Regions from separate parts of the Streptomyces sp. NPDC029526 genome, predicted to be linked through region 1. Evidence: riboswitches for the same ligand, from Rfam matches in the RefSeq annotation. Region 1 holds a riboswitch; the other holds the start of a gene.
The links. A riboswitch is a leader RNA that binds a small molecule or an ion and turns the genes downstream of it on or off. The one in region 1 is predicted to bind glycine.
Positions count from the first base shown of each region.

Region 2: linked by a shared signal. The riboswitch ahead of gcvP (aminomethyl-transferring glycine dehydrogenase) and the one ahead of gcvT (glycine cleavage system aminomethyltransferase GcvT) in region 1 are both predicted to bind glycine.

Region 1 covers NZ_JBEZWE010000002.1:1,011,620-1,027,201, reverse strand. The annotation lists gene AB0F01_RS10045 (enhanced serine sensitivity protein SseB) at 1-435, opposite strand, end outside; gene AB0F01_RS10040 (AAA family ATPase) at 794-1,420, opposite strand; glycine riboswitch at 1,872-1,973, shown strand; gene gcvT (glycine cleavage system aminomethyltransferase GcvT) at 2,200-3,318, shown strand; gene gcvH (glycine cleavage system protein GcvH) at 3,445-3,822, shown strand; gene glyA (serine hydroxymethyltransferase) at 3,837-5,096, shown strand; gene AB0F01_RS10020 (L-serine ammonia-lyase) at 5,245-6,612, shown strand; gene AB0F01_RS10015 (glycoside hydrolase family 25 protein) at 6,750-7,307, shown strand; gene AB0F01_RS10010 (NAD(P)-binding domain-containing protein) at 7,345-8,034, opposite strand; gene AB0F01_RS10005 (EF-hand domain-containing protein) at 8,292-8,504, opposite strand; gene AB0F01_RS10000 (ATP-binding protein) at 8,624-9,232, opposite strand; gene AB0F01_RS09995 (enoyl-CoA hydratase-related protein) at 9,401-10,168, opposite strand; gene AB0F01_RS09990 (Ig-like domain-containing protein) at 10,358-11,569, opposite strand; gene AB0F01_RS09985 (Ig-like domain-containing protein) at 11,929-13,149, opposite strand; gene glgX (glycogen debranching protein GlgX) at 13,337-15,582, shown strand, end outside.
Region 2 covers NZ_JBEZWE010000019.1:8,622-24,203, reverse strand. The annotation lists gene AB0F01_RS27170 (glutamate-cysteine ligase family protein) at 1-59, opposite strand, end outside; gene AB0F01_RS27165 (hypothetical protein) at 623-1,204, shown strand; gene AB0F01_RS27160 (DUF5999 family protein) at 1,800-2,006, shown strand; gene AB0F01_RS27155 (helix-turn-helix transcriptional regulator) at 2,257-2,652, shown strand; gene modA (molybdate ABC transporter substrate-binding protein) at 2,955-3,818, shown strand; gene AB0F01_RS27145 (ABC transporter permease) at 3,932-4,696, shown strand; gene AB0F01_RS27140 (ABC transporter ATP-binding protein) at 4,903-5,919, shown strand; gene AB0F01_RS27135 (DUF5701 family protein) at 6,070-6,729, opposite strand; gene AB0F01_RS27130 (CatB-related O-acetyltransferase) at 6,799-7,509, opposite strand; gene AB0F01_RS27125 (helix-turn-helix domain-containing protein) at 7,561-8,220, shown strand; gene gcvP (aminomethyl-transferring glycine dehydrogenase) at 8,620-11,505, opposite strand; glycine riboswitch at 11,681-11,776, opposite strand; gene AB0F01_RS27115 (PRC-barrel domain-containing protein) at 11,889-12,263, shown strand; gene AB0F01_RS27110 (DNA polymerase IV) at 12,391-13,830, opposite strand; gene AB0F01_RS27105 (MerR family transcriptional regulator) at 14,158-14,835, opposite strand; gene AB0F01_RS27100 (bifunctional nuclease family protein) at 15,041-15,514, opposite strand.

The sequences.
Region 1 (15,582 bases):
GCTGCGCCCGGCCCGGCACAGGTCCGCCACCGCCTCGGGCGGCAGGGGGATGCCGACGACACCGCCCGGGTTCACGGCGATGCCCGCCTGCGGAGGCAGACCGCGGGCGAACTCCACCGCGGGCGCGACGGTGAACGACAGGTGCGAGCCGACGACCTGGCGGAACTGCTCCTCGGAGCTGAAGACCGGGACGTACACCTGCCCGTCGAGCTCCATCGTGGGCAGGTCCAGGGAGCCGCTGTCGGGCCCGCCGCCGTTGGGCAGGGGCACCCAGACGAAGCTGCGGCCGAGGACCTCGACGATCCGGCCGCCGGCCGAGGGGACGCCGAGGGAGGCGGAGAGCACCTCCTCCAGCTCGTTGCCGGGCCACCCGCCGTGCGGGTGGGGATACGCCTGTGCCGGGAAGTCCGCGGAGAAGCCCGCCGGGAAGTCCATGTGCCTACCGCCTGCCTGGAACCACTGCTGTGGCTGAAAAGGCTAACCGCTGCCGCACGGCCGCCGTTCGGCTGTACGGGAGACGGTGGGCGAGGCCGTACGGGAGGCGGTGGGCGAGCCGTGCGGGAGGCGGTGATGAACGGCGCGGAAGCCGGCGCGGACGGTGGTCCGCCGGGCAGGGCTGGGTCGGACGTTCGCCGGACGGGACGGACACGTGCCGGGCAAGGCCGGACGCTCGGGGACGGACACGTGCCGGGCAAGGCCGGATCGCTCGCCGGAGAGGCGCGAGACCGGGCCCGGACGGGCCGCCGGGCCGTCGGGCCGCCCGCCCGCACCACCGGCCGTCCCGCCCGCCGCCTCAGCCCGTGAAGCCGATCCGGTGCAGCGTGTCCGTGGCGTCCCGGTCGAGGAGCACCACCGAGCCGCAGCCGGCGGGCGGTTCGCCCCGTTCCACCGCGCGCAGCAGCCGGCCCACGGCCGCGCGGTGGCGCAGGAAGGCGTACCGCGAGACACCGCGTCCGCGGGCGCGCTGACCCTCCAGCGCCTGCCGGGGGGTGACGTCGAGGAGGAGCAGGCGCAGGGCCGCTCCCCGGCGGCGGGCCTCGCGGGCCAGCCAGCGGCGCACCCACGCCTGGGTTCCGCAGTCGTGCACCACGACGCCCCCGCCGCCGCGCAGCACGCGGCGCAGGCCGGCGTAGTGGTCCAGGCGGACCAGGGGCCGGTAGACGGCGTACGGCAGGAAGCCGGGCATCCGGGCGTCCCAGCGGTCCCGGGTGTCCTGCGAGTCGACGCGGGTGCCGCGCACCGTGCGCCGCATCAGCGTGGACTTGCCGCTGCCGGGCAGCCCGGTGACCACCACGATGTCCCGCGGCGCGAACAGCAGCGCGTGCGGTCCGCGCGCGGCGAGCCCGCGCAGGTCACGGACGGCGGGCGCCGGGAGGGCACCGCCGGTCGGGGCGCCCCCCGTCAGGGCACCGCCGGTCAGGGCGCCCCCCGTCAGGGCACCGCCGGTCAGGGCGCCCCCGGTCAGGGCGCCCGGGGTCGCGGACCCGTGGGCGGCGGCGGCTGCGCCGGAGGGGACGGCCGGCTGTGCGGGCACCTCGGCCGCGGGGGCCGGAGCGGCCGACGGGGTGGGGGCGGCCGACCGGGCCGGAGCGGCCGGCTGTCCGGGCGGTGCGGCGCCCGCCGGGCCGGCGTACGCCGTGGTCCTGTTCACCGTGTGTCCTCCCCTGGGCCGGGTACCGGAGTCCCGCGCCGCGCTGACTGTAAAGAGAAGGTAATGCCGGGCGTCACTCGATTCCGTCCATTTCCCGCAACAGGCCGGTGACAGCCCGTTGTGACCGGACGCGCACCCTGCGCGTCCCCTGGAAAGGGTCCCCCTGCCGCGCCCCGGGAATGCGTGCAATGATGAGCCCGCCAACTGCATACCGGCCGTTTGAATCCGCGCGGGAGAGTCTCCGGCACTTGTGGCACGCCGGGGCGCCGAAGGAGCAAGTCCCTCCCTTGAATCTCTCAGGCCCCGTTACCGCGCGGGCGAGGCACATCTGAAAAGCGGGCCGTCGCGACTGCCGCGGTGGCTCCACCCAAGGTGCAAGCCGTACGCCGCCCCCCTCGCGGGCGGTCATGGCGAACCTCTCAGGTTCCGATGACAGATGGGGAGGATCGTCCTCGCCTTCCCCACGCCGTCCTGCGGCCCCGGGCTCTCGATCCGCTCGAGCAGTCACACCGGCGCGGGGGACCCCATCGCCACTGGGAGACCTACCGATGAGCAGTACCGAACTCCGCCGTACCGCGCTGGATGCCGTGCACCGCGCGCTCGGCGCGACGATGACCGACTTCGCCGGCTGGGACATGCCCCTGCGCTACGGCTCGGAGCGCGACGAGCACATCGCCGTCCGCACCAGGGCCGGCCTGTTCGACCTCTCCCACATGGGCGAGATCACCGTCAGCGGTCCGCAGGCGCTCGCGCTCCTCGACCACGCCCTGGTCGGCAACATCGGCACGGTCAGGCAGGGCCGGGCCCGGTACACGATGATCTGCGCCGAGGACGGCGGCATCCTGGACGACCTGATCGTCTACCGGCTCGGCGAGTCGGAGTACCTGGTCGTCGCCAACGCCTCCAACGCGCAGACGGTACTCGACGCGCTGGTGGAGCGGTCGGCCGGGTTCGACGCCGAGGTGCGCGACGACCGTGACGCCTACGCGCTGCTCGCCGTGCAGGGGCCCGAGTCCGTCGCCGTCCTCGCCTCCCTCACCGACGCCGACCTGGACGGCCTGAAGTACTACTCCGGGCTGCCCGGCACGGTGGCCGGCCTGCCCGCGCTGATCGCCCGCACCGGCTACACCGGCGAGGACGGCTTCGAGCTGTTCGTGAAGCCGGAGCACGCCGTCGAGCTGTGGCAGGCGCTGACCAAGGCCGGCGAGGGCGTCGGCCTGGCCCCGTGCGGGCTGTCCTGCCGGGACACGCTGCGCCTGGAGGCGGGCATGCCGCTCTACGGCAACGAACTGAGCAGTTCGCTCACGCCGTTCGACGCCGGGTTCGGCCGGGTCGTGAAGTTCGAGAAGGAGGGCGACTTCGTGGGCCGGGCCGCCCTGGCCGAGGCCGCCGAGCGCGCCGAGCAGAACCCGCCCCGCGTCCTGGTCGGCCTCGTCGCCGAGGGCCGCCGGGTCCCGCGCGCCGGGTACCAGGTCGTCAAGGGCGACGAGGTGATCGGCGAGGTCACCTCCGGGGCGCCCTCGCCCACGCTGGGCAAGCCCATCGCGATGGCCTACGTCGACCCGGCCCACGCGGCACCGGGCACCCCCGGGGTCGGCGTCGACATCCGTGGCCGTCAGGAGCCGTACGAGGTCGTGGCGCTGCCGTTCTACAAGCGGCAGAAGTGACACCGTCGTAGCGACCCGGGACGGCCGGCGGCGCGTGCGTACCGGCGCCCCGGGGTACCGGACCACGCCGGTCCGGCGCCGTCCCTCCCTCATCAGCAGTCCCCCGCGTACAGGAGAATCCAGGCCATGAGCAACCCCCAGCAGCTGCGTTACAGCAAGGAACACGAGTGGCTGTCGGCCGCCGAGGACGGCGTGTCGACGATCGGCATCACGGAGCACGCGGCGAACGCGCTCGGCGACGTCGTCTTCGTCCAGCTCCCCGAGGTGGGCGACACGGTGACCGCGGGCGAGACCTGCGGCGAGCTGGAGTCGACCAAGTCGGTCAGCGACCTCTACTGCCCGGTCACCGGTGAGGTCACCGAGGTCAACGAGGACGTGGTGAACGACCCGTCGCTGGTGAACTCGGCACCGTTCGAGGGCGGTTGGCTGTTCAAGGTGCGCATCACCGACGAGCCGTCCGACCTGCTGACCGCCGCCGAGTACGACGCCCACATCGCGGGCTGAGGAGTCCACGCCCCATGTCCCTTCTGAACACGCCCCTGCACGAGCTCGACCCGGCGGTGGCCGCCGCGGTCGACGCCGAGCTGCACCGGCAGCAGTCCACCCTCGAGATGATCGCCTCGGAGAACTTCGCCCCGGTCGCGGTCATGGAGGCGCAGGGCACCGTCCTGACCAACAAGTACGCCGAGGGCTACCCGGGCCGCCGCTACTACGGCGGCTGCGAGCACGTCGACGTGATCGAGCAGATCGCGATCGACCGGGTCAAGGAGCTCTTCGGCGCCGAGCACGCCAACGTGCAGCCGCACTCGGGCGCGCAGGCCAACGCCGCCGCGATGTTCGCGCTGCTCAAGCCCGGTGACACGATCATGGGCCTGAACCTGGCGCACGGCGGGCACCTGACCCACGGCATGAAGATCAACTTCTCCGGCAAGCTGTACGACGTGGTCGCCTACCACGTGGACGACACCGGGGTCGTCGACATGGCCGAGGTCGAGCGCCTGGCCAAGGAGAAGAAGCCGAAGCTGATCGTGGCGGGCTGGTCGGCCTACCCGCGGCAGCTCGACTTCGCCGCGTTCCGCCGGATCGCGGACGAGGTCGGCGCCTACCTCATGGTCGACATGGCGCACTTCGCCGGCCTGGTCGCCGCGGGCCTGCACCCGAACCCGGTGCCGCACGCCCACGTCGTCACCACGACCACCCACAAGACCCTCGGCGGCCCCCGCGGCGGCGTGATCCTCAGCACGGCCGAACTGGCCAAGAAGATCAACTCGGCGGTCTTCCCCGGCCAGCAGGGCGGCCCCCTGGAGCACGTGGTCGCCGCGAAGGCGGTCGCCTTCAAGGTCGCCGCGTCCGAGGAGTTCAAGGACCGCCAGCGCCGCACCCTGGAGGGCGCCCGGATCCTGGCCGAGCGCCTGGTGAAGGACGACGTCCGGGCCGTCGGCGTGGACGTGCTGTCCGGCGGCACGGACGTGCACCTGGTCCTGGTCGACCTGCGCGCCTCGGAGCTCGACGGCCAGCAGGCCGAGGACCGGCTGCACGAGGTCGGGATCACCGTCAACCGCAACGCGATCCCGAACGACCCGCGCCCGCCGATGGTCACCTCCGGCCTGCGCATCGGCACGCCCGCCCTCGCCACCCGCGGCTTCACCGCCGAGGACTTCACCGAGGTCGCGGACGTGATCGCCGAGACGCTGAAGCCGGAGTACGACGCCGAGGCGCTGCGGGCCCGGGTGACGGCGCTCGCGGCGAAGCATCCGCTGTACCCCGGTCTGAAGTAGTTTCGTACCCTTTGATTCGTACGAACGTCCGGGGCATCGCGCACACTGGAAACGGTGGGCGCGATGCCCCGCGTCGTACGCCCCCCCTCACGCACCCCCTGTACCGCCGGCGGACAGCGTCGTCCGCCGAACCCCTAGGAGTCCTCCCGTGGCCATCTCGGTCTTCGACCTGTTCTCGATCGGCATCGGCCCGTCCAGCTCGCACACGGTCGGCCCGATGCGCGCGGCCGGCCTGTTCGTCCGGCGGCTGCGCAAGGAGGGCCTGCTGGACTCCGTGACCTCGGTCCGCGCCGAGCTGTACGGCTCGCTGGGTGCCACGGGACACGGCCACGGCACGCCCAAGGCGGTGCTGCTCGGCCTGGAGGGCGACTCGCCGCGCACGGTCGACGTGGAGACGGCCGACGAGCGGGTGGAGAAGATCAAGGACGGCGGCCGGCTGCGCCTCCTCGGCGAGCACGAGATCGCCTTCTCCTTCGACGACGACCTGGTGCTGCACCGCCGCAAGGCCCTCCCGTACCACGCCAACGGCATGTCCCTGTGGGCGTACGACGCCTCGGGCGCGACGGTGCTGGAGAAGACGTACTACTCGGTGGGCGGCGGCTTCGTCGTCGACGAGGAGGCGGTCGGCGCGGACCGCATCAAGCTGGACGACACCGTCCTGAAGTACCCGTTCCGCACGGGCGACGAGCTGCTGCGGCTGACCCGGGAGACCGGCCTGTCGATCTCCGCGCTGATGCTGGAGAACGAGCGGGCCTGGCGGACCGAGGAGGAGATCCGCGAGGGCCTGCTGGAGATCTGGCGCGTGATGCAGGCGTGCGTGGAGCGCGGCATGTCCCGCGAGGGCATCCTCCCGGGCGGCCTCAAGGTGCGCCGCCGGGCCGCGAACACCGCCCGCAAGCTGCGCTCGGAGGGCGACCCGCAGGCGCTCTCCATGGAGTGGATCACCCTCTACGCGATGGCCGTGAACGAGGAGAACGCGGCCGGCGGCCGGGTCGTCACGGCTCCGACGAACGGCGCGGCCGGCATCATCCCGGCGGTGCTGCACTACTACGTCAACTTCGTGCCCGGCGCCGACGAGGAGGGCGTCGTCCGCTTCCTGCTGGCGGCCGGCGCGATCGGCATGCTCTTCAAGGAGAACGCCTCCATCTCCGGCGCCGAGGTCGGCTGCCAGGGCGAGGTGGGCTCCGCCTGCTCCATGGCCGCGGGCGCCCTCGCCGAGGTGATGGGCGGCTCGCCGTGGCAGGTGGAGAACGCGGCCGAGATCGGCATGGAGCACAACCTGGGCCTGACCTGCGACCCGGTGGGCGGCCTGGTCCAGATCCCGTGCATCGAGCGCAACGGCATGGCCGCGGTCAAGGCGGTCACGGCGGCCCGCATGGCACTGCGCGGCGACGGCTCGCACAAGGTGTCCCTGGACAAGGTCATCAAGACCATGAAGGAGACCGGCGCGGACATGTCCGTCAAGTACAAGGAGACGGCCCGGGGCGGGCTCGCGGTGAACATCATCGAGTGCTGAGGCGTCCCCATCGGGCAGAGGCGGTCAACGTCGATCACTTCCCGTCCGTCGCGGGTCGGCGGTGCCGTGGCGGGGCATGAGTCATGCGACTCCCCCACTCCCCGCGAGTCCCCCCACAAGCACGTCAGGGAGCCCTCATGCTGCGTGGCATCGACGTGAGTTCGCACCAGACCGCGTCCTACGACACCGACGGCCTGTCCTTCGTCTTCGTCAAGGCGACGGAGGGCCGTCGGTACACCAACCCCAAGCTGGCCGACCAGACCAAGCGGGCGCGCGACGCCGGTCTGGTCACCGGCTTCTACCACTTCCTCTGGCCGGGCGACCTCACCGCCCAGGCGGAGCACTTCGTGAACGAGGCGCCCCTGAAGGAGGGCGACCTCCTGGCCGTCGACTGGGAGACCACCGGCGGCGGCACCCGGGCGAGCGCCGCCGAGAAGGACCGGTTCCTGCGCCTGGTGAAGGAGCTCCGGCCCGGGCACCGGGTCGTCCTGTACTGCAACCGGGACTTCTGGCTCAACGTCGACACCACCTCCGAGGCGGGCGACGGCCTCTGGATCGCCGACTACGTCGGGGCGGGCGAGCCGCGCGTCGAGGCCGCCTGGCGCTTCCACCAGTACACCGACGACCCGCTGGACCAGAACGTCGCGGACTTCGCCGACGAGGCGGCCCTCAGAGAGTGGGCCGAGGGGGCCTGACCTCCGCGCGGCGCGCAGGCCGGGCCCGGGCCCGGTGTCATCCGCGGAAGTCGGGACCGCGCTCGGGGGACGCCTTCGCCAGCGCCTCGGTCACGTCGTCGACGCCGGCCCGCAGCCCGTAGACCGGGGTGCCCGGCTGCTGGCGCCAGGACTCGTCGAGTCCGCCGGCGTCGACGGTGTCGAAGCCGAGCTCCTCGATCAGGTCACGGACCTTCCGCTTGGCCGCCTCGTCGTCCCCCGCCACGGGCAGGGCCATCCGGTCGGGGGCGCCGGCGGGGCGGTGATGGTCCAGGATGTCCTGGGCGTAGGTCCCGTTGAACGCCTTGATCACCGGGTGGCCGAGGTGCTGCTCGGCCCAGCGGCTCTCGGTCAGACCGTCGTCCTCGATGCCCGCGATGCGTCCGTCGCGCTGCGGGTAGTAGTTGCCGGTGTCGATGACGGCCAGGCCCTCGGCCGCCCCGTCGAACAGTCCGGACGGCAGCTGGGGCACGGCCTTGACCGGGATGGTGACCACCACGATCTCCGCGCCCCGGGCCGCCTCACCCACCGTGACCGGTGTCGCCCCGGTCTCCTCGGCGAGGGCGGTGAGGGTCTGCGGGCCGCGCGAGTTGGCGACGGACACGTCGTGCCCGAGGGCCGTGAGCCGCCGGGTGAGATTGCCGCCGATGTTCCCCGCGCCGATGATGCCGATCTTCATGGTCCGCCTCGCCTCGCCCTTCGGGTGGATGTGCACCGGCCTCCCCGCGGACGCCGGTGGACCCTGCCAACCACGGGGACATCGGAGCTATTCCGGGCAACCGGCTGCTTCCGGCCATCCGGGCGGCGCGGCGAGCGCCCCGGCCGAGGGCCGCGGCGGGAACAGGGACGGGGAACGGGGATGGGGAACGGAGCCCGCCGCGAGGACCAGGTCCGCGCTCCGGGCCCGGGCGCGCGGCGGGGCCCGGTCCGCGGCGGCGACGCACGCGGTCCGGGCCCCGGCGGGGCTCACTTGCTGATGTGGACCCAGAACTCGTCGAACGACAGGAGCTTGTCGCCGTTCAGGTCGCGGGAGGCGATGACCGCCTCGGCGACCTCCTCGGTGACGTTCCAGTCGCCGCCCTGTGCGAGGGCGGTCTTGAACTCGGCGGCGGTGATGAACCCGTCCCCGTTCGTGTCGATGCGCTCGAACTGCCTGCGTGCTTCCTCGATGTCCGCCACCGGACCGCCCCTCTCGTCGTGTTCTCTCGGTGCTCCGCGGGCTCCCCCGGAGTCCTGATGACGCAGGTCAGATTAGCGCCCGCGGGGACCCCTGCCGCACCGGCCGCAGGCGGCGGGGCTCAGCGCTCCGTGACCCGCATCTCGAACCAGGTGGTCTTGCCGCGGGGCAGCAGGTCCACGCCCCAGCGGTCGGCCAGCTTGTCGACGAGGAAGAGGCCGCGTCCGCTGGTGTCCATCTCCTGCACCGGCATCAGGCAGGGCAGGCCGCGGGAGGGGTCGCGCACCTCGACACGGAACCGGCCGCGGCGGCGGGACATCCGGAGCCCGAAGACGCGGGCGCCGGTGTGCCGGACGGCGTTGCCGACGAGTTCGGACACCAGTAACACGGCGTCCTCGGCGGTACGGGGGGAGAGTCCCCAGTGACGCAGGACGACCACCTGGGCGAGCCGGCGGGCGATGGCGGCGGACTCGGGGAGCGAGGGCAGCTTCACCTCGGACTCCGTCGGATCGCCGTACAACTCCAGTGCGCGCAGGGCTTGTTCGTCCTCGACCGTCGGCGACCAGCGTGACGCCGTCGCACGTCCGTCTCCCCGCGGCTGTCCCAAACCCTCCAGCCCCGCCATGCCCCCATCATGGCCGTCGAACGGCACGTCAGGAGCCGGTACGGGCGAATACGCCCCCCGTACGCCCCCTGTGTGCGATCGTCCGCCGTCATATGCCAGGGGCAGTAGGGGATCGTTCCCACCACTTCCTGCCTGCGGGAACGGCTCGCTGTTCGACAATCGACGGGCCCCCTCGTCACGACAGGCTTAAGGGTGCCTTAAGGCTCCCATAAACCGCCGCACCGAGGGGGCCGGATCAGACATCGCGTCAATGGCAAGCCCTGGGACGAGGTTTCACACGAACTTCGCCTTGCCCGGGCCCTCCTCCACGAAGCTGCGCATGCCGCGCTCACGGTCCTCGGTCGCGAACAGACCCGCGAACCAGTTCCGCTCGACGGCGAGGCCGGTGTCGATGTCCGTCTCCAGCCCGGTGTCGACGGACTCCTTGGCCGCACGCAGCGCCAGCGCGGGGCCCTTGGCCAGCTTCGCCGCCCACGCGTGGGCCTGCTCGTAGACCTCGGCGGCGGGCACCACCCGGTCGACGAGACCCAGGGTCAGCGCCTCGTCTGCCCGGACCTGACGGCCCGTGAAGATGAGGTCCTTGGCGCGGGACGGCCCGATGAGGCGGGACAGCCGCTGGGTGCCGCCGGCGCCCGGGATGAGCCCGAGCAGGATCTCGGGCTGGCCCAGCTTGGCGTTGTCCCCGGCGATGCGGTAGTCCGCGCACAGGGCGAGCTCGCATCCGCCGCCCAGCGCGTAGCCGGTGACCGCGGCGACCACCGGCTTGGGGATGCGGGCCACCGCCGTGAAGGAGTCCTGCAGCCCGCGGGCGCGCAGGACCATCGCGGTGTGGTCCATCGCCTGCATCTCCTTGATGTCCGCGCCGGCCGCGAACACCTTCTCCCCGCCGTAGATGACCACGGCGCGCACGTCGTCGCGGCGCGTGGCCTCCTCGGCGAGTTCCTTCAGCCGGTCCTGCGTGGCCACGTCCAGGGCGTTCATCGGCGGGCGGTCCAGACGCAGGGTGCCGACGCCGTCCGCGACTTCGAGATGTACGGTCATGCCAGCAGGTTAACGGGGACTAACGGCGACCGGGGTGGGTGCGGTCGGTCACACCGGCCGGGGGTTCCGGGGCCCGCCGGAGCCCCGCCCGCTCCCGGCTCCTTGTACGGGCACGGCGCGGCCCCTTCCGCGGGTACGGCGCGGCCCCGGTGCCGTGGCTCGCACCGGGGCCGCGCGGACCGGGGGAGGCTACGCCTTCCACTTCTCCCAGGACATGTTCCAGCCGTTGAGGCCGTTGTCCGGGGCGATGGTGGCGTCCTTGGAGTTCTTGACGACGACCACGTCACCGATCATCGAGTTGTCGAAGAACCAGGCGCCCGGGGCCTTCTTGTCCCAGCCGCCGCGGGTGTCACGCAGCCCGATGCAGCCGTGGCTGGCGTTGTAGTTGCCGAAGGCGTCGCCGCCCCAGTAGTTACCGTGGATGAAGGTGCCGGAGGTGCTCAGGCGCATGGCGTGCGGGACGTCCTTGATGTCGTACTCGCCGCCGAAGCCGACCGTCTCGCCGTTCATGCGGGTCACCTTGAGCCGCTCGGTGATGACCATCTGGCCGTTCCAGGTCTCGGTGCCGGGGGCGCCGGTGGTGACCGGGATGGTCTTGATGACCTTGCCGTCCCGCTTCACCTTCATGGTGTGCTTCTTGGCGTCGACGACGGACACCTGGCTGCGGCCGATGGTGAAGGAGACCTTCTTCGACTGCTTGCCGTAGACCCCGGGGCGGCCCTCGACGCCGTCCAGGTTGAGGTCGACGGTGACCTTGGTGCCGGCCTTCCAGTAGTGCTCCGGGCGGAAGTCGAGGCGGTCGTTGCCGAACCAGTGTCCGGCGACCTCCACGGCCGGCTCGGTGGTGATGCGGATGGCCTTCTCGACGTCCTCGGGGTTGGTGATGCCCCGGGTGAAGCGCAGCGAGAACGGCATGCCGACGCCGACCGTGGAGCCGTCCTCGGGGGTGAAGTTGCCGATGAAGGTGTTCTTCGGCGTCAGCGTGGTGAAGTCGGCGTCCTCGGCGGCGGTACGGCCCTCGGCGTCCTTGGCCACGGCGTGCACGGTGTACTTGGTGGCGGCCGCCAGGTGGGTGGACGGCGTCCAGGTGGTCTTGTCGGCGGACAACTCGCCGTCGATCTTCCCGCCGTCCGCGTCCCGGACGACGACCTCCGTCAGCTTGCCCTTGGCGGCCGAGACCTTCAGCGCACCGGTGGTCTTCACGTCCTCGGCGCCGTCCTCCGGAGCGATGCTCACCACGGCCTCGGACTGCTTGCTGACGGCCGCGGCGGCGGGCTTGCCCTCGCCCTTGCCGTCGCCCGCGCCCGGTTCCGCGCCCCCGCCGCCGCAGGCCGTGACCGCCAGCACCACCCCGAGTGCCAGGGCGGCCAGTTGCCTGCCGGTCCGTCGCCGCGCGCCCACGGACGCACCCGATATCGGCCCCACGTTCACGTTGTTTCTCCCCTCGGCGGGCCTGGCCCGACCCGCACCCCCGCGCGCCCCTCGCGCCCTCCGGCGCATCGTAACCCCAGGCCAGCGGGGTTGGGCGGGGCGTGAATGTCACCGTTCAGTCCCAACTTCAACTGTCTGTGGGACCAGCGAGGACCGACGGGACCGAGAAGCGGGGACCAATGGGGTTGGAGGCCGACGCGGGACCGACGGCGGACCGACGGGACCGACGGGACCGACGAGGGCCGACAGGTCCGACTGGGACCAACGAGGGCCGCCCCGGCGCCCGGTCACCGAGGCGGCCCGGCCCGGCCGGAGGGGTCACGTCGGGGTCACGTCACCGCGCTGCCCGCACGCCACTTCTCCCAGTCCATGTTCCAGCCGCCCAGGCCGTTGTCGGGCGCCACCTTCTTGTCCTTGCTGTTGACCACCTCGACCACGTCACCGACGAGGCTGCGGTCGAAGAACCAGCCCGCCGGGGTGTCCGCCCCGCCGCCCTTGACGTCGCGCAGCCCGATGCAGCCGTGGCTGACGTTGGTGGAGCCGAAGACGTCCGCGTCGGCCCAGTAGTTGCCGTGCAGGAAGGTGCCGGACTCGGTGAGCCGGATGGCGTGCGGTACGTCCGGGATGTCGTACTCGCCGCCGAAGCCGACGGTGCGGCTGTCCATCCGGGTCACCTCCAGCATCTCGGTGATGACCATCGTCCCGTTGTAGGTGGTGGTCTTCGGCGCTCCCGCCGTCACCGGCACCGTGGCGAGCAGTTCGCCGTCCCGCCGCACCTGCATGGTGTGCCGGGCGGCGTCGACCCGGGAGACCTGGCTGCGGCCGACGGTGAAGGTGAACGTCCGCTGCTGGAGCCCGTACACGCCCGGGGCGCCCTCCACGTCGCGCAGGCCCAGCTCGACGGTGACGCGGGTGCCGGGCTTCCAGTAGTGCTCGGGGCGGAAGTCGAGCCGGGAGCGGCCGAACCAGTGCGGCCGGATGTCGACGGGCGGCTCGGAGGTGACCCGGACGGCACGTTCGACGGCGGCGCGGTGGGTGATCTTCCGGTTGAACTCCAGGGAGACGATCATCCCGGTGCCGACGGTGGAGCGGTTCTCCGGGGCCACGTAGCCGATGAAGCGTTCCTCGGGGACGTGGGTGGTGAAGGTGGTGCGGCGGGCGGAGCGGCGGCCGTTGCCGTCCACGGCGACCGCGTCGACGGTGTACTCGGCGGCGAGCGCCAGGCGTTCGCCGTCGGGCCGCCAGGTGCGTCCGTCGGCGGACAGGCGCCCCGGCACCGGGGAGCTCCGGGCGTCCTGGGACTTCACCACCGCCACCGACTCCAGCCGTCCCTCCGGCACCCGGACGCGCAGCTCGCGGTCGGGGCGGACGCCGGAGCTGCCGTCGTCGGGCGTCACCCGGATGACGTCCTCGGCGGCCGGCGGGCCGAACGCCCCGCTCAGGGGGCCGTCCGCGGTGCATCCGACGGTGCCGGTCAGCAGTCCTGCCCAGGTCAGTACGGCGGCCAGTGCGGCCCTCGCGCGCCGTGCGCGCCCTTGTGCGTGCCTCACGCGCTGTGCAACGACCGGGCGCGCGTTCGGGAAACGACCATGCCGCCGGGCGGGGAAACGTGAGTGCGCGGCACGCTCTGGGCAGAACTGTGGGGAGAACGACGCGCCGGACAGCCGCGGCCGGAGCCGACCGGAGGGCCGCGCACTCGTGACCACCGTCGTTCCACGAGCCGCGGGAGGCTGACAGGTGTCCAGCGCAGCCGAGCAGGAGGCGGTGGCCGCGCAGCGGGCCACCGGGGAGGGGCGCCCGGCCGTCGTCGTGAACGGCGGGCGGCCGGTGGCGTCCGCGCCGGCGGTGCCGGTCCGGCCGGGCCGGCCGACGCCGCTGGGCGCCCGCTTCCGGGTGGGCCCGGACGGGGTGGCGGGGACCAACTTCGCCCTGTGGGCGGGCGGGGCGGAGGGCGTCGAACTGTGTCTGTTCGACGAAGGCGGCCGGGAGCGCCGGGCCCGGCTGACCGAGCTGACGCACGGCATCTGGCACGGCTTCGTGCCGGGCGTGCTGCCGGGTCAGCGCTACGGCTACCGGGTGCACGGCCGCTGGGACCCGTGGACGGGGGCCCGCTGGAACCCGGCGAAGCTGCTGCTCGACCCGTACGCCCGCGCGGTGGACGGCGACTTCGCACTGCCGCCCGAGGTGTACGGGCACGTCCGGGACTGGCCGCAGCAGCATGTCGCGGACACGGTGCGCGACGACCGGGACTCCGCCCCGTACGTGCCCAAGGGCGTCGTGGTGCACGACGACGACGACTGGTCCGACGACCGCCGGCCCAAGACCCCGTGGGCGGACTCGGTGCTCTACGAGCTGCACGTCAAGGGGTTCACCCAGCGGCATCCCGGCGTCCCGGAGGAACTGCGCGGCACCTACGCGGGGCTCGCCCACCCGGCCGCGATCGAGCACCTGGTGAAGCTGGGCGTGACGGCGGTGGAGCTGCTGCCGGTGCACCAGTTCGCGCACGAGGACCACCTCCTCAGCCGCGGCCTGCGCAACTACTGGGGCTACAACTCCGTCGGCTACTTCGCCCCGCACGCCGGCTACGCGGCCTCCGGCACCACCGGGCAGCAGGTCGGCGAGTTCAAGCGGATGGTGCGCGCCCTGCACGCGGCGGGCCTGGAGGTCATCCTGGACGTGGTCTACAACCACACCGCGGAGGCCGGGGAGCTGGGCCCGACGCTGTCCCTGAAGGGCATCGACAACCGCGGCTACTACCGCCTCCAGCCGGACGCCCGCCGGTACGCCGACTACACCGGCTGCGGCAACACCCTGCACGTCGTGCAGCCGCACGTGCTGCGCCTGATCACGGACTCGCTGCGGTACTGGGTGACCGAGATGGGCGTCGACGGCTTCCGCTTCGACCTCGCGGCGGCCCTCGCCCGCTCCATGCACGACGTCGACATGCTCTCCCCCTTCCTCGCGGTGATCGCCCAGGACCCGGTGCTGCGCCGGGTCAAGCTGATCGCCGAGCCGTGGGACGTGGGCTCGGGCGGCTACCAGGTGGGCGCCTTCCCGCCGCTGTGGACGGAGTGGAACGACCGGTACCGCGACACCGTGCGGGACTTCTGGCGGCACGCGCTGCCGGACGTGCGGGAGATGGGCTACCGGCTGTCCGGCTCCAGCGACCTGTACGCCTGGGGCGGGCGCCGCCCGTACGCCTCGGTCAACTACGTCACCGCGCACGACGGTTTCACGCTGCGCGACCTGGTGTCGTACGACCGCAAGCACAACGAGGCGAACGGCGAGGGCAACCGGGACGGCACGGACGACAACCGGTCCTGGAACTGCGGGGCGGAGGGCCCCACCGACGACGAGCAGGTCCTGGCCCTGCGCCGGCGCCAGCTGCGCAACCTGCTGACCACGCTGCTGCTGTCCACGGGCGTGCCGATGCTGGTGGCCGGGGACGAAATGGGCCGCACCCAGCACGGCAACAACAACGCCTACTGCCAGGACAACGAGACCGGCTGGGTGGACTGGTCACTGCTGGAGCACCCGCAGTGGCGGGCGCTGTTCGACCTGACCTCGCGGCTGATCGGGCTGCGCCACCGGCACCCGGTGCTGCGGCGCCGGGCCTTCTTCTCCGGCCGGCCGCACTCGGCGGACGGGCTGCGCGACCTGGCGTGGTTCACGGCACACGGCGCGGAGATGACCGAGGGCGACTGGTACGCGCCGGCCGCCACGCTCGGGATGTACCTCTCCGGACGGGACATCCCCGGCCGGGGGGAGGACGGGGCACCGGTCGTCGACGACAGTTTCCTGGCCGTGCTGCACGCCGGGGGCGAGCCGGTGGACTTCGTGCTGCCGGGGCCGCCGTGGGCCGAGCGGTACGAGGTCGTCGTCGACACCGGGCGGGAGGACCAGGCGTCCGCGCCGGACACCGTGCACCGGGCGGGCTCGGCCCTTACGGTGCCGGGGCGGACGGTGCTGCTGCTGCGGGTGCG
Region 2 (15,582 bases), on a different contig from region 1:
TCGCGGTAGAGCTGGCGATCGGACAGGTCGAACTGACCCGCCACGACCTTTTCCCCCATCGAAGTCCCTCCTCGGATGGGCGGGCCGAAGACCGGCCGCCGGGGTCCTGGTGCACAGAGGAGGATGCCCAGCCGATGCGATCGATAACGTCCCCGACCGGCCCGGCACCCGCTACCCTGTGGGTTGTGACCAGTGGCACATTCACGGGGCATGAAGCGCCACAGGCGTCACGCACCCATTGGGGAATCGTGAAAAACGCCGATCGAAATGGGCCGACCGCTCCCCGCACATTCCTCCAGGTCACCGCTCCGCAGTCGCCACGGAACCGGGATGGTTCACGCATTTCATCGACCGGAAGTACCCTTGTTTTCCCTGCTCGAAACGGCTAGCCGAAACATAGCCCTAACACGTTTCGTATAAACTCCGTGAACAAGGCAGAGAGCTGGCGCCGCGGTCGAGCGATCCAGCCGACGAGGTGACGTCCGGCAGTCCTCACCCCCACCTCTCGGGCTCCGGCCCGGCCCCCGCCTCTCTGACTTCCGCGAGCAGACAGCGCCGTCCGCCACGCCCCGCCACCCCCCGCCCTCGTGCCACCGTGCCTTCGAATGAGAGGCGACCCACCATGCCCCTGCATGTCCCTCCGGCTCCCGCGCCCGCCCTGCGGTCCGTCCTGACCGCGCTCTCCTCCCCCACCGCGGTCCGCGACGCCCGCACGCCCTCGCTCCTGGGCGCCCCACGCCCCCTCACGCCCGAGCAGCCGCTGCCCGTGCACGTCCTGGACGGGATCACCACCGGCGGCTCGGCGACGCGACTGGCCGGCTGGCGGTTCCTGGTCCGCTCCGGCGAACACGCGGTGGCCGCGGCGGACACCGTGCTCACCGCCGACGGCTGGACGTTCTCCCGCTTCTTCGAGGGGCCCTACGTCACCTCCACCGAACTGGCGCTGCGCCAGGCCGAGGCGATGACAGAGGCGTACCAGCCCCGGTTGCTGTCGGTGCCGGAGCTGTACATGCTGACGCTCTGGCTGCACGGCGACCGCACCGCGGACGGCGCCGCGGGCCGTCCGGCCGCCACCGACCTGCTCGTCCCACTGGCCCCGGCCCCGCCCGGGATCGCCGCGCACCGTCCGCACCGGGTGGCCGACCTGCTCCCGGTGCTGACCCATCGGGTGACCCGGCCCCGCCTGCTCGGCTCCCCGGCGTGACCCACGGCCGGTGCCCTGCGCGCCGCCGCGCGTGACGCGCACCGTCCCCTCCGCACGACGCACCCGCACCCCGCACCCGCACCCCGCCGCCCCGGGCGTTCCGGGCACGGCGGGGTGCGTGCCGTGAGGCATGCCGGCGCCCATGGCCGGTGCCGCGGCAGGCAGCGTTCGCCCGTCGAGGAGCGGCGTTCCGGTGCGCGGCCTCGGCGTGCCGGATGGAAGTGCTCGTACTGGAAGTGCTCGTACTGGACGTGCTCTTACTGGACGTACCCGGACTTTCGGCCGGTGCGGCGGGAGTGCGTGCCGGGCGTCGTGACGGGGCGGACCTTACCCGTCGGGGTGGGGGGACTAGCCCGATCCGGCCCCCTCGAACCACCCGAAGTGACAGTGCAGTTGGGATGAACCGTCCGCGCGGGTGACGCGTCCTCCCGGCAGGAGGGGCGGTACCGCGAAATCCCTGCGGATCGACGCCCTTGCGGCAACACTGTTCCCGACCGACTTGTCACCACGGGGGGCGGCCATGAACGACGCTTCGAGCCGCGCGACTGCACGATCCGCCATGCCACAGGACACCACAGAGCGAGAGAACCCACCCATGTGCCAGCACCAGCCACCGTGCCCCTCAGCCGACTCCGCCGACCGTGAGTCCGCCCGTCTCGCGGCGCACCACCCGGAACAGGGCTGGAGCCTGCTGTGCAACGGTGTCGTGCTCTTCGAGGACCTCGGTGAGCTGCTGCCCGACGGCAGCGTCATCGCGCCGCAGCGCCCCCGGGACACCGGCCCGGTCATGACCACGGCCTGACCGGACCGTCCCGACCGGCGGCGACGCACGCGCTCGCGGCCGGTGAAGAAGCACGCGCTCGCGGCCGGCGGGGAGGCGGGGACACGAAGGCCGGGTGACGGGCCGTCCCCCGCCGCCCGGTTTTGCCACACGTCCCGCACATCCCGCCCGTCCGTCGCGTCCGGCGCGTCGGTCTCGCCTCGCGTGCCGGACCGTCGGCGCAGCGACGGCACGCACCCAGCGCACGGCACGCGCCCATAGGGTGACCGGCATGCAGTCCTACACCATCGGCCAGGCAGCACGACTGCTCGGCGTGAGCCCCGACACCGCCCGCCGCTGGGCCGACGCCGGGCGGATCACCACCCACCGCGACCGGGGCGGACGCCGCCTCATCGACGGCCGGGATCTGGCCGCCTTCTCGGTCGAGCTCGCCAGGGCGGCCACGGACGAGGAGGACGCCCCGTACACCTCGGCCCGCAACGCCTTCCCTGGCATCGTCACCGCGATCAAGCTGGGTGACGTCGCCGCCCAGGTGGAGATCCAGGCCGGGCCGCACCGCCTCGTCTCGCTGCTCACCCGGGAGGCCGTCGAGGACCTGGGGCTGGAGGTCGGCATGGAGGCCACCGCCCGCGTGAAGTCGACGAACGTCCACATCGACCGGGTCTGACGCCGGCTCCTGTCCCGCGGGCCGGATCGGCCGACGGCCCGGCACCGGGCCAGCGGGCCTCCCCCGTCCCCTCCCTGCCCCCGTAACCGCCTCTGTCCCCCGTCCCCGGTGGCCGGTGCGCCCCGGCATCCCGCTCGTCGGTCGGACGAACGCACACACCCACCCGATCATCCGGGGACCTCGCTTGTGCGATGCCATGGATGACTTCTGCCTCGCATCTGCGCCATGATGGTCGGACAGGTGGAAGGCCGCGCAGCACGGTGCCTTCCCTCCGTCTCGCACCCCGAGGGAGCGGCCGAGGAATGTCCCGTCGTCGTACCGCGCGCCCGTCGGACCGGCCGTGGCGGCTCTCCACGGCCGTCCGGACGCGTACCGTCCGGACGCGCCCCGTCCGGACCGCGGCCGGCGCCGGGGCCGCCGCCCTCCTGTTGTTGACCGGTGCGTGCGCCGCCGACGGGGAGGGCGCGCCCGGGGCCCGCGAGGGCAGCCCCACCGGGTCGGTCACCGTCTTCGCCGCCGCCTCGCTCGAGGAGAGCTTCACGGTCCTGGGCGAACGGTTCGAGAAGGCCCACCCGGGCACGAAGGTCACGTTCAACTTCGGCGGCAGCGACAGCCTCGCCGCCGGCATCACCAACGGCGCCCCGGCCGACGTCTTCGCCGCCGCCAGCACGAGGACCATGGGGATCGTCACCCGCCACGGCGACGCCGACGGCACACCCGCCCCCTTCGCCCGCAACCGCCTGGCCGTCGCCACCCTCGCGGGCAACCCGCGCGACATCGGTTCCCTCAGCGACCTGACCCGGCCCGGTCTGAAGGTCGTCCTGTGCGACCGCTCCGTCCCCTGTGGTGCCGCCGCCCGGACCGCGCTGACCGCCGCCGGCGTCGATCTCACCCCGGTCTCGTACGAGCAGGACGTCAAGAGCGCCCTGACGAAGGTCGAACTGAAGGAGGCGGACGCCGCCGTCGTGTACCGGACGGATGTGAGGGCGGCGGGTGACAGGGTGGACGGCGTGGACTTCCCCGAGTCGGCCGAGGCCGTCAACGACTACCCGGCCACCGTGCTGAAGAACGCGCCCAACCCGACGGCCGCGCGGGCGTTCCTCGCGCTGGTCCGGTCGGCCGAGGGACAGCGGGTCCTGAACGGTGCCGGGTTCCTCGCGCCATGACCGGCGCCGGTGAGTCCCCCCGCCCCGTGGACCGGGCGTCCGCACGGCCCGGGCCCGGCCGTGCCCGGGGGGCCGGGAAGACCGGGCGGCACCCGCCCGGCCGGGGCGTCCCGCTGCCGCTCCTCGTGCCTGCCGTGCTGGGGCTCGCATTCCTCCTCGTGCCCCTCCTCGCGCTGCTCCTGCGCGCCCCCTGGGGCAGTCTGCCGGAACAGCTGCGCAGCCCCGAGGTGTGGGAGGCGCTGCGGCTCTCGCTGCTCTGCGCCACGGCGGCGACCGCGCTCAGCCTGCTGTTCGGCGTGCCCCTCGCCTGGCTGCTGGCGCGCACGGACTTCCCCGGGCGGGGACTGGTCCGGGCCCTGGTCACGCTGCCCCTGGTCCTCCCGCCGGTGGTGGGCGGTGTGGCGCTGCTGCTCGCCCTCGGCCGCAACGGTGTCGTCGGCCAGTGGCTGGACGCCTGGTTCGGCATCACGCTGCCCTTCTCCACCGCCGGTGTCGTGGTCGCCGAGACCTTCGTGGCGATGCCGTTCCTCGTCATCAGCGTCGAGGGCACCCTGCGGGCCGCGGACCCGCGGTTCGAGGAGGCCGCAGCCACCCTGGGCGCCTCCAGGTTCACCGCCTTCCGCCGGGTCACCCTGCCGCTGATCCTCCCCGGCATCGCGGCCGGGGCCGTGCTGGCCTGGGCGAGGGCCCTCGGCGAGTTCGGCGCCACGATCACCTTCGCGGGCAACTTCCCCGGCCGCACCCAGACGATGCCGCTCGCCGTGTACCTGGCCCTGCAGAACGACCCGGCGGCGGCCATCGCCCTGAGCCTGGTCCTGCTGGCGGTGTCCATCGCCGTGCTGGCCGGACTGCGCGACCGCTGGACGAGGGCGGTGTGAACGGGATGACGGACGGCCCGCCGGAGTGTCCCCGCGGCACCGGCGATCCCTGTGCCGGAGCCGGCGGGACGGCCGGCGGAGCGACGGACCGGGGGCACCCGGACGGCGGGCCGGGCGCCCGCGGCACCGCCGGCAGCGGCCCCGCACGGCCCGTCCCGTCGCCCGGGCGTTCCTGCCCCGGCGCAGAGGGACTCGACGCCCGGCTCGTGGTGGACCGGGGCTCCTTCCGGCTGGACGTCGCGCTGCGCGCGGCGCCGGGGGACGTGGTCGCGCTGCTCGGCCCGAACGGCGCGGGCAAGTCCACCGCGCTGCGCGCCCTGGCGGGCCTCTCCCCGCTCACCGAGGGGCATCTGCGGCTGGACGGGCGGGACCTGGGGGACACGGCACCCGAGTCCCGCCCGGTCGGCGTCGTCTTCCAGGACTACCTGCTCTTCCCGCACCTGACCGCGCTCGACAACGTGGCCTTCGGGCCGCGCTGCCGGGGTGCCGGGAAGAGGGAGGCCCGTGCGCTGGCCGCCGAGTGGCTGGACCGCATGGGACTGTCGGGACAGGCCGGTGCCAAGCCCCGCCGGCTCTCCGGCGGCCAGGCCCAGCGGGTGGCGCTCGCCCGGGCCCTCGCCACCCGTCCGCGGCTGCTGCTCCTGGACGAACCGCTGGCAGCTCTGGACGCCCGCACCCGGCTGGAGGTGCGGGCGGAACTCCGCCGCCACCTCGCTGCCTTCGAGGCCGTCGCCGTCCTGGTGACGCACGATCCGCTGGACGCGATGGTGCTCGCCGACCGTCTCGTGGTGGTCGAGGAGGGCCGGACCGTGCAGGACGGCACGCCCTCCGACATCGCCCGTCACCCCCGCAGCGAGTACATCGCCCGGTTGGTCGGGCTGAACCTGTACCGCGGGGACGCCGACGGCCACACTGTCCGCCTCGCCGGGGGCCCCGCCGTCGCCACCGGCGAGCACCTGACCGGGGACGCCTTCGTGGCGTTCCCGCCGAGTGCGGTGACCCTGCACGCGGAGCGTCCCGGCGGGTCCAGCGCCCGCAACCTGTGGCGCTGCGAGGTCGCCGGCCTGGAGGTGCACGGCGACCGGGTCCGGGCCGACCTGACCGGTGAGCTGCCGCTGGCCGCCGACCTGACCACGGTGGCCGCCGCCGAACTCGGCCTGCGGCCGGGTGCCCCGGTGTGGGCGGCGGTCAAGGCGACCCAGACCCACGCCTACCCGGCGTAGTCCGTCCCGCCCCCGCGCCCTGCCCGCGACCGCACGGGGCCGGAGGGACGGGGCGAGGGCCCGGACCGGTGCCCGGCGTCGGACGCGCGCGCCGCGGGCGGCCCCGGCTCCGGACCGCACGGCGGCGCCGCGCCGACGGCTCCGGTCGGGTCAGACGGTTCGGCCCGTGGCGGAGGCGAACCCCAGCCAGGTGTGGCGGTTGCCCCACCAGCACCAGCCGATCTTCGGGGCGTCGCGCCTCTCCTTGCCGTCACGGCCGGTGCCGTTGCTGATCCAGATCGCCGGCGTGCGGGCGTCGTACGTCCCCTTCGGCTTGCGCAGCCGGGAGCCGATGGTCATGAAGCAGCGGTTGCGCTCCAGGATCCCGGGCTGCTGGAGCACCCAGTGGATGCCCTCGCTGAGCAGCAACGGGGTCCGGCCCTCACCTTCGAGGGCGGGCAGCGCCTCCTCCGGGCTCCAGTTGGCCAGGTGGTCTCCCCGGTCGATCCCGGTGACGGCGTAGAGAGCGGCGTCGGGCAGGTCCACCCGGTAAGGGCTGAAGCGGTCGACGTCGGCCATGTCGGTCACCACGAAGCCGGGCTTGCCGGCGTGCCGGACGAGCGGCGCGAGGACCGAGGCGGGGAGGCGGTCGGGGTGGACGGCCAGCAGGGTGTCGCCGCCGTCGGGCAGCTGGGCGGCGAAGGCACGGATCTCCTCGGCGGGTGTCCCGGCGGGCGTGTGCAGCCCGAGCTCGATGAGGCGTTCCGCCTGCGCCGTCGGCGGCGGCAGTGTCCTCGCCACGGTGGCCGGGGTGGACGGGGTGTCGGTCACGTCGTGCTCCTTGCTCTGCGGGCCGCGGGGGCGTGGGGCGTGGGGCGTGGGCCGGTCGCGCGGGGGCGGTCAGGTCGTCGGTGCGGTGCCGTGGCGGCCGTGCTCGCGCTCGGCGATCGCGGCGATCTCGGCGGGAGTGCCGGCCATGATCGTGCGCACGTGCCGGGTGATCGTCTCGATCGGCCAGTCCCACCAGGCGGCCTTCAGCAGCAGCTCGACGTCCGTGTCGGGGTAGCGCCGGCGGATCTCTCGGGCGGGGTTGCCGCCGACCACGGTGTACGGCGCCACGTCGGCCGTGACGACGGCTCCGGCGGCGACGATGGCACCGTCGCCGATGCGCACGCCCGGCATGACGGTGGCCCCGTAGCCGAACCAGACGTCGTTGCCGATCACCGTGTCCCCGCGGCTGGGCATACCGGTGACCAGGTCGAGGGTCCGGTCGGCCCACTCTCCGCCGAACATCGTGAACGGGTAGGTCGACACCCCCATCGTCGGATGCTCCGCCCCGGCCATCAGGAAGCGGGTGCCGGCCGCGATGGCGCAGAACCGTCCGATGACCAGCTTCTCCGGTCCGTAGGCGTAGAGGACGTTGCGCCGCTCGAATTCCGTGGCGCCGTCGGGGTCGTCGTAGTACGTGTACTCGCCCACGTCCACCGTCGGCGAGGTCACCAGCGGCCTGAGGAACACCACGCGGTGGTGCTCCGGAAGCGGGTGCAGGACGTCAGGATCGATCATGTACTCCCCCGGGTCGATTTTTACGTCGGAAGTAAACTTACGCATGGACCCTAGTTACTGTCAACATATTTTTACCATGGGGGTAAGATTCTGCGCATGAACAGCCAAGGCGAAAGCAGGGCGCCGGCGCCCGCGGTCGGCCTCCGCGAGGTCAAGAAGCAGGAGACCCGGCGTCACATCTCCGACCAGGCCACCCGTCTGTTCCTCCGGCAGGGCTTCGACGCGACGACGATCGCCGAGATCGCCGACGCCGCGCGGGTGTCGAAGAAGACGGTCACCAACTACTTCCCCCGCAAGGAGGACCTGGCCCTGGACCACCAGGACGTCTTCGTCGCGGCCCTGGCCTCGGCGGTGGCCGCGCGGCACCCGGGCGAGTCGGCCCTGGGCGCGCTGCGCCGCTCGTTCGCCGCGTCCGTCGCCGCGCACGATCCGGTGAGCGGCTTCACCGGCCCGGACTTCGCCAGGATGGTCGCCGACAGCGCCACCCTGACCGCCTGTGTGCGCGGCCTGCACGACCGCAGGGAGGAGGCGCTGGGCGAAGCCCTGGCGCGGGCGGAGGGCGTGGCGGCCGACGACGTCGTGGTCCGCGTGGCGGCGGCGCTCCTCGGTTCCGTCCACCGGCTGCTGTTCCAGCGCATCCAGCACCTCACCCTCGCCGGACTGCCGGCGCGGGAGATCGAGGCGACGGTGGCCGCGGAGGCGACCCAGGCCTTCGACCTGCTGGAACCGTCCATCGGGGACCTGGCCGTCCGCTGACCGGCGGATGCGGTGGGGCGCGGTCACCACGGACGGACGGACGGACGGGCCGGCCGCCTCCAGCCGACTCCCCCGGCTGGACGGCCACCCCCAGCCGACTCCCCCGGCTGAACGGCCACCCCCAGCCGACTCCCCCGGCCCGCGCCCCGGACAAGCCAGGGCTCCGCCTGGGACGCCGGAGAGGGATCCCGGCGCGGCCCCCGCCGTGGTGGCACCCCGGGCGGGGGCCACCCGCGAGGCGGCCCGGCGGTCACCGGCCGACGCCACGGCCCTCCGAAACGCCGGGTGCCCGGCCGGGAGACTCCCGGCCGGGCACCCGCACACACGGCCCGTGCGTGCCACGACGCGTGCCCCGTGCCACGCGCCGGCGTCACCGGGGGCGTGGCCGCACGCCGCGCCTCAGTCCTCGTACGCGTCCAGCGGCGGGCAGGAGCACACCAGGTTGCGGTCGCCGAAGGCCTGGTCGATGCGCCGCACCGGCGGCCAGTACTTGTCGGCGGCGTTCACGCCGGCCGGGAACACCGCTTCCTCGCGGCTGTAGGCGTGGTCCCACTCCCCGCCGAGCGCGGCCGCGGTGTGCGGGGCGTTGCGCAGCGGGTTGTCCTCGGCGGGCCACTCGCCCGACCCGACCTTCTCGATCTCCGCGCGGATGGCGATCATCGTCTCGCAGAACCGGTCCAGCTCGGCCAGGTCCTCCGACTCGGTCGGCTCGATCATCAGCGTGCCCGCCACCGGGAAGGACATGGTCGGCGCGTGGAAGCCGTAGTCGATCAGCCGCTTGGCCACGTCGTCGACGCTGACGCCGGTCGCCTTGGTCAGCGGGCGCAGGTCGATGATGCACTCGTGCGCGACCAGCCCGCCGGGGCCGGTGTAGAGCACCGGGTAGTGCGGCTCCAGACGCTTGGCGATGTAGTTGGCGCTGAGCACCGCCACCTGCGTGGCCCGCTTGAGGCCCTCGCCGCCCATGAGCCGGACGTAGGCCCAGGAGATGGGCAGGATGCCCGCCGAGCCCCAGGGGGCCGCCGAGATCGGGCCGACCCCGGTCTCCGGACCGGCCTCGGGCTGCATGGGGTGGTTCGGCAGGTAGGGCGCCAGGTGGGCGCGGACGCCGACCGGGCCGACGCCGGGTCCGCCGCCGCCGTGCGGGATGCAGAAGGTCTTGTGCAGGTTCAGGTGCGAGACGTCGCCGCCGAAGTGGCCCGGCTTGGCCAGACCGACCAGGGCGTTGAGGTTGGCACCGTCCACGTAGACCTGGCCGCCCGCCTCGTGCACCGCCGCGCAGATGTCGGCGACGTGCTCCTCGAACACCCCGTGCGTCGACGGGTAGGTGATCATCAGCACGGCGAGCTGGTCACGGTACTGCTCGATCTTGGCGCGCAGGTCCTCGACGTCGACCTCGCCGTCGTCGGCGGTCCTGACGACGACGACCTTCATGCCGGCCATGACCGCGCTGGCCGCGTTGGTGCCGTGCGCGGAGGACGGGATGAGGCAGACGGTGCGCTGCTCGTCGCCGTTGGCGCGGTGGTAGCCGCGGACGGCGAGCAGACCGGCCAGCTCGCCCTGGGAGCCGGCGTTGGGCTGCAGGGAGACCTTGTCGTAGCCGGTGACCTCGGCGAGCCGCTCCTCCAGTTCACGGATGAGCGTGAGGTACCCGGCGGCCTGCTCCGCGGGCGCGAAGGGGTGCAGCTGACCGAACTCGGGCCAGGTGATCGGCTCCATCTCGGTCGTCGCGTTGAGCTTCATGGTGCACGAGCCCAGCGGGATCATGCCGCGGTCCAGCGCGTAGTCGCGGTCGGCGAGCCGGCGCAGGTAGCGCAGCATCGCCGTCTCGGAACGGTACTGGTGGAAGACCGGGTGGGTCAGGAACTCGTCGGAGCGCAGCAGCGCCTCCGGCAGGGTGTCCCGCGCGGTGCCGTCCAGGGACTCGACGTCGCCGTCGACCCCGAAGGCCCGCCAGACGGCCGTCAGCCGGTCGCGGGTGGTGGTCTCGTCGCAGGCGGCCGAGACGTGGTCGGCGTCGACGAGCCGCAGGTTGACGCCGTTGTCCCGTGCGGCGGCGACGACCTCCGCGGCCCGGCCGGGAACCCGCGCGGTCACGGTGTCGAAGTAGGAGTCGTGCACGATCTCGACCCCGCCGGCCCGCAGGCCCTCGGCGAGGATCGTGGCGTAACGGTGGGTGCGGCGGGCGATGGCGCGCAGGCCCTCCGGGCCGTGGTAGACGGCGTACATGCCGGCCATGACGGCGAGCAGCACCTGGGCGGTGCAGATGTTGCTGGTGGCCTTCTCCCGGCGGATGTGCTGCTCGCGGGTCTGCAGCGCCAGCCGGTAGGCCTGGTTGCCGTCCACGTCGACGGAGACGCCGACGAGGCGGCCGGGCAGGCTGCGGGCCATCTTCTCCCGTACGGCCATGTAGCCGGCGTGCGGCCCGCCGAAGCCCATCGGCACGCCGAAGCGCTGGGTGGTGCCGACGGCGATGTCCGCGCCGAGCTCACCGGGCGACGTCAGCAGCGTGAGCGCCAGCAGGTCGGCGGCCACGGTGACCAGGGCGCCGAGGTCGTGCGCCTGGTCGATGACCGGCTTGAGGTCGCGGACGGCACCGGAGGCGCCGGGGTACTGCAGCAGCACGCCGTTGATCTCGCGCTCGGCGATCTCGGCGGGGATGCCGTCGCTGAGGTCGGCGACGACGACCTCGACACCCGTCGGCACCGCGCGGGTGCGGATCACGGCGATGGTCTGCGGCAGGGCGTCCGCGTCGACCAGGAACAGGCCCTTCTTGTTCTTGCCCATGCGCCGCGACAGCGCCATCGCCTCGGCGGCGGCGGTGCCCTCGTCGAGCAGCGAGGCGCCGGAGGTCGGCAGCCCGGTCAGCTCCGCGACGGTGGTCTGGAAGTTCAGCAGGGCCTCCAGGCGGCCCTGGGAGATCTCCGGCTGGTAGGGCGTGTACGCCGTGTACCAGGCGGGATTCTCCATGACGTTGCGCAGGATGACGGGCGGAGTGAACGTCCCGTAGTAGCCGAGGCCGATCATCGAACCGAGCACCTGGTTGCGTCCGGCCAGGGAGCGCAGTTCGGCGAGCACCTCGGCCTCGCTGCGGGCGCCGGGCAGGTCCAGGGCGTCGGCGTTCTTGATGACGTCCGGCACCGCGGCGGCCGTCAGCTCGTCGAGCGAGCCGTAGCCGACCTGGGCGAGCATCTTGGCCCGGGCTTCGTGGTCGGGTCCGATGTGGCGCTGCTCGAAGGGGATCCCCTGCTCGAGCTCGGAGAGCGGAGTGCGATGGGCGGTCATTGCGGAGGCCTCCTGGTCTGACGACCTTCGTGGGGCACCACGGCACGGGTACCCGGACGGCCTCCCCCTCTGTCATCTCGACCTGAGAGCTTCACCGGACCGCCCCAGGGACGCCCGGCTTTCACCGTCGGTGAGAGCGGAAGCCGTCGACACCCGCCCTGCTTTCCAGAGTGACCTCGTCCGTGCGGTACGTGGGCCTGAGAGATTCCGGGGAGGATTTGCTCCTTCGGCGCCTCCGATGGTGCCTGGAGGACTCTCCCGCACGGGGTCAGCGGCCGAAAGCCAGCGTACCAGCGAGGGCCCCGCACGGACCTTCGAGTGGCCGCCGGACCGAATGTGCCGTTCTGTAGTGCTTACGGATGAGTGCGACCTGTGGAGGGCCCGTGCGTACCGACATCGACCCGCGCCACCTGATCGGCCGCAAGGCGTTCGACCGCAACGGACACCGCATCGGAACGATCGACGAGGTCTACCTCGACGACGCCACGGGAGTCCCCGAGTGGGCGGCGATACGCACCGGTCTGTTCGGCCGCGACGCCTTCGTGCCGCTGGAACCGAGCGAACTGGTGGAGGGCGCCCTCCACGTCCCCTTCGACCGCGCCCTGATCAAGGACGCGCCCGACTTCGGCGTCGGGCGGCACCTCTCCCCCGAGCAGGAGCTGCAGCTCTACCACCACTACGGCCTGGACGTCGCCGCCCCGCCGCCGCTGCCGGACCGCGACTTCGGCAGGCTCGCGGGCCAGGACGAGCCGGCCTGACCGTCCCGCCGCCCGGCCCCGCCCTCCCGGAAACCGCGCGCACGGTCCCCCACCGTGCGCTCCGGGTCACGCTTACCCCCACGCCGTCGGCGCCGTCCGGGGTGGCCCCGCGCCGTCGGCGCCGAGGTCACCCGCTGCCGTCCGCCGCGGCCGGTGCGGCCGGTGCGGCCGGTGCGGCCTCCGGTGGGGCCGGTGCGGCGTCCGGTGCGGTCGGTGCGGCGTCCGGTGCGCCGGGGCCGCGGGAGACCAGCGGGAGCGGGTCCGCGGGCCGCAGGTCGGGGTCGTCGGTGCGGAAGGTCCTCACCCGGCCCGGTGCCGAGCCGGGCGTCTCGAAACGCACCGTGACCCGGCCCAGCCCGCTGCCCTGCACCCAGCCGTGTCCGAACACCGCGTGCCGCACGTCGTGTCCGGCGGGCCAGCTCCGCTCCGCCGCCGGCCGGTCCTCGGGAGCGGGCGCGGTGGCGGTCTCCTCCGGCACGGCCTCCTCCCGCTCCCCTGCCGCCTGGGCGAACAGGTCCTCCTGCGTGTAGTCGGCCAGGCCGGTGACGCCGACGCCGAGGAGCCGCACGCCGCCCGTGGTGTCGACCCCGTCGAGCAGGCGGGCCGCGGCCTCCCGCACCACCGCCGGGTCGTCCGTGGGCCCGCGCAGGGTCTCGGAGCGGGTCAGTGTCGAGAAGTCGTAGCGGCGCACCTTCAGCACGATGGTGCGGCCCGACAGTCCCGCGCCGCGCAGCCGGCGCACACACCGGTCGGCGAGCCGCCGCACCTCCGTGCCGACCCGGACCCGGTCGTGGATGTCGACGTCGTAGGTGTCCTCCACCGACACCGACTTCGCCTCCCGCTCGGCCACCACGGGCCGTTCGTCGTGCGCCAGCGCCATGGCGTACAGCCCGTGTCCGTGTGCCTTGCCCAGCAGCCGCACCAGTTCGTCCTCGCCCGCCTCGGCGAGGTCCCGCACCGTGTGCAGGCCCGCACGCCGCAGGTGGTCGCCGGTGGCCGGCCCGACGCCCGGCAGGGTCCGCACCGACAGGGGCGCGAGCAGGTCCCGCTCGGTGCCCGGTTCGATGACCACCAGGCCGTCCGGCTTGGCCCGCTCGGAGGCGATCTTGGCGAGCATCTTGGAGGCGGCCAGCCCCACCGATCCGGTGAGCCCGGTGACCCGGCGGATGTCCGCGCGCAGGCCGGCCCCGACGCGGCGCGCCGACGTCTCGTCCCAGGCGGCACCGGCGGCCTCCAGGTCCACGAACGCCTCGTCCAGGCTCAGCGGCTCCACCAGCGGGGACAGATCCCTGAGGAGGGTCATGACCTGCTCGCTGAGGGAGCGGTAGAAGGCGAAGCGCGGCACGAGGTACGCGGCGTGCGGGGCCAGCCGGCGCGCCTGTGCCATGGGCATCGCGGAGTGCACGCCGAACACCCGGGCCTCGTAGGAGGCCGTGGCCACCACGCCGCGCGGCCCGAGGCCGCCCACCACGACGGCCTTCCCGCGCAGACTCGGCTTGGACGCCTGCTCCACCGAGGCGAAGAAGGCATCCATGTCGAGATGCAGGATCGTGGGCGCGGACCTCACGTCTTCGATGCTGCCTCATGCCACTGACAACGCCCTGCCGGGGCTCCGAGACCGGGGCGCGTGTCCGGGCCGGGCCCGGGCGAGTCCGGCGGGGCCTGGGCGGGTCCGGCCGGGGCCCGGTCGCGTCCGGGCGGGGCCGGCCCGGATCCACCCGGGTTCCGGGTTCGGGTCCTGGGCGTGTCCGGCCCGGGCGGGGGTGGCTTCCGGTGGTCCGGGCCCGGCCCGGTTCCGGCCGGGATCGTCGTCCCGGGCCGGTGGGAGCCCGTCCGGTGCGGGAACGAGCCCGGTCTCAGACGGGGCCCGTCAGGTGCGGCGGCGGGCCCGGTCTCAGACGGCCCGGTTGCGCCGTCGGGCCAGCTCGTCGGCGGGGTTGTGGCCGACCAGCGTCTCGCCGGTGTCGACCCGTTCGCCGTGCAGCTGGGACAGCGCCCCCTCGACGTCCCGCCACACCACGCCCACGGCGATGCCGAAGATGCCCTGACCACCCTGGAGCAGGGCGTGCACCTCGTCGGGCGAGGTGCACTCGTAGACGGTGGCCCCGTCGCTCATCAGGGTCATGCGCTCCAGATCGCTGAAGCCGCGCTCACGCAGGTGCTGGACTGCCGTCCGGATGTTCTGGAGCGACACACCGGTGTCGAGGAAGCGTTTGACGATCTTGAGGACGACGACGTCGCGGAAGCTGTACAGCCGCTGGGTGCCGGAGCCGTGGGCGGGGCGCACGCTCGGCTCCACCAGGCCGGTACGGGCCCAGTAGTCGAGCTGGCGGTAGGTGATCCCCGCGGCGGCGCAGGCGGTGGGACCCCGGTAGCCGATCTCGTCGGACGCCATGGACGTTGCCCCTTTGGTGTCCGCCGAGGCGGCCGTCAGATGTCGCGCGTGATCGGCCGTGCTGCTGTGCGGGGGGTACACCCCGCCCACGCGGAGCCGAGAGCCCATGGGAGGGTACGGGCTGCTCGCCCCCAGTCCGGGGGCTCCCCCAGCCGTACCGTCGCCGCTGCTTCTCACGCCGACCTCCGTCCTTGACCTGCCTCCCCGACGGTAGGCAGTCACCAAGGGTGCGTCAACGATCGCCACACTCGGCACGCCGAGTGATAATCACCCTAAGAGTGGTTTCCCGTGCCCCGTCGCGGGGAAAGGCTAGCCGAATGCGCTCCGCACGGGCGGAATCGCGCCCGTGGACGGCCGCCGTGCGGCGCCCCGGAGCGCGTCCTCACTGACTGCTCGTACCGAAGTCCTCCGGCGAGATCTGGTCGAGGAACTCGCGGAACTTCTCCACCTCGTCCTCCTGCTCGTCCGGAATGGCGATGCCGGCGTCGTCGAGCACCGTGTCACTGCCGTAGATGGGCGTCCCGGTGCGCAGCGCCAGCGCTATCGCGTCGGACGGACGCGCGCTGACCTCCACGCCACTGGCGAAGACCAGCTCCGCGTAGAAGACGCCCTCACGCAGATCGGTGATGCGCACTTCCGTGAGCTCCTGTCCGACGGCTTCCAGCACGTCCTTGAACAGGTCGTGGGTCAGCGGCCGAGCAGGGGCCATGCCCTGCTGGGCGAAGGCGATGGCCGTCGCCTCCCCCGGTCCGATCCAGATGGGGAGGTAGCGGTCCCCTCCCACTTCACGCAGCAGCACGATCGGTTGGTTGGAGGGCATTTCGACCCGGACACCTACGACATCGAGCTCGTTCACACAGCAACCCTAGGCCGTGCCCGGGATGTTTGGGTAGTCGGGCCGGGAACGGGTGAGCGATCCGGCCC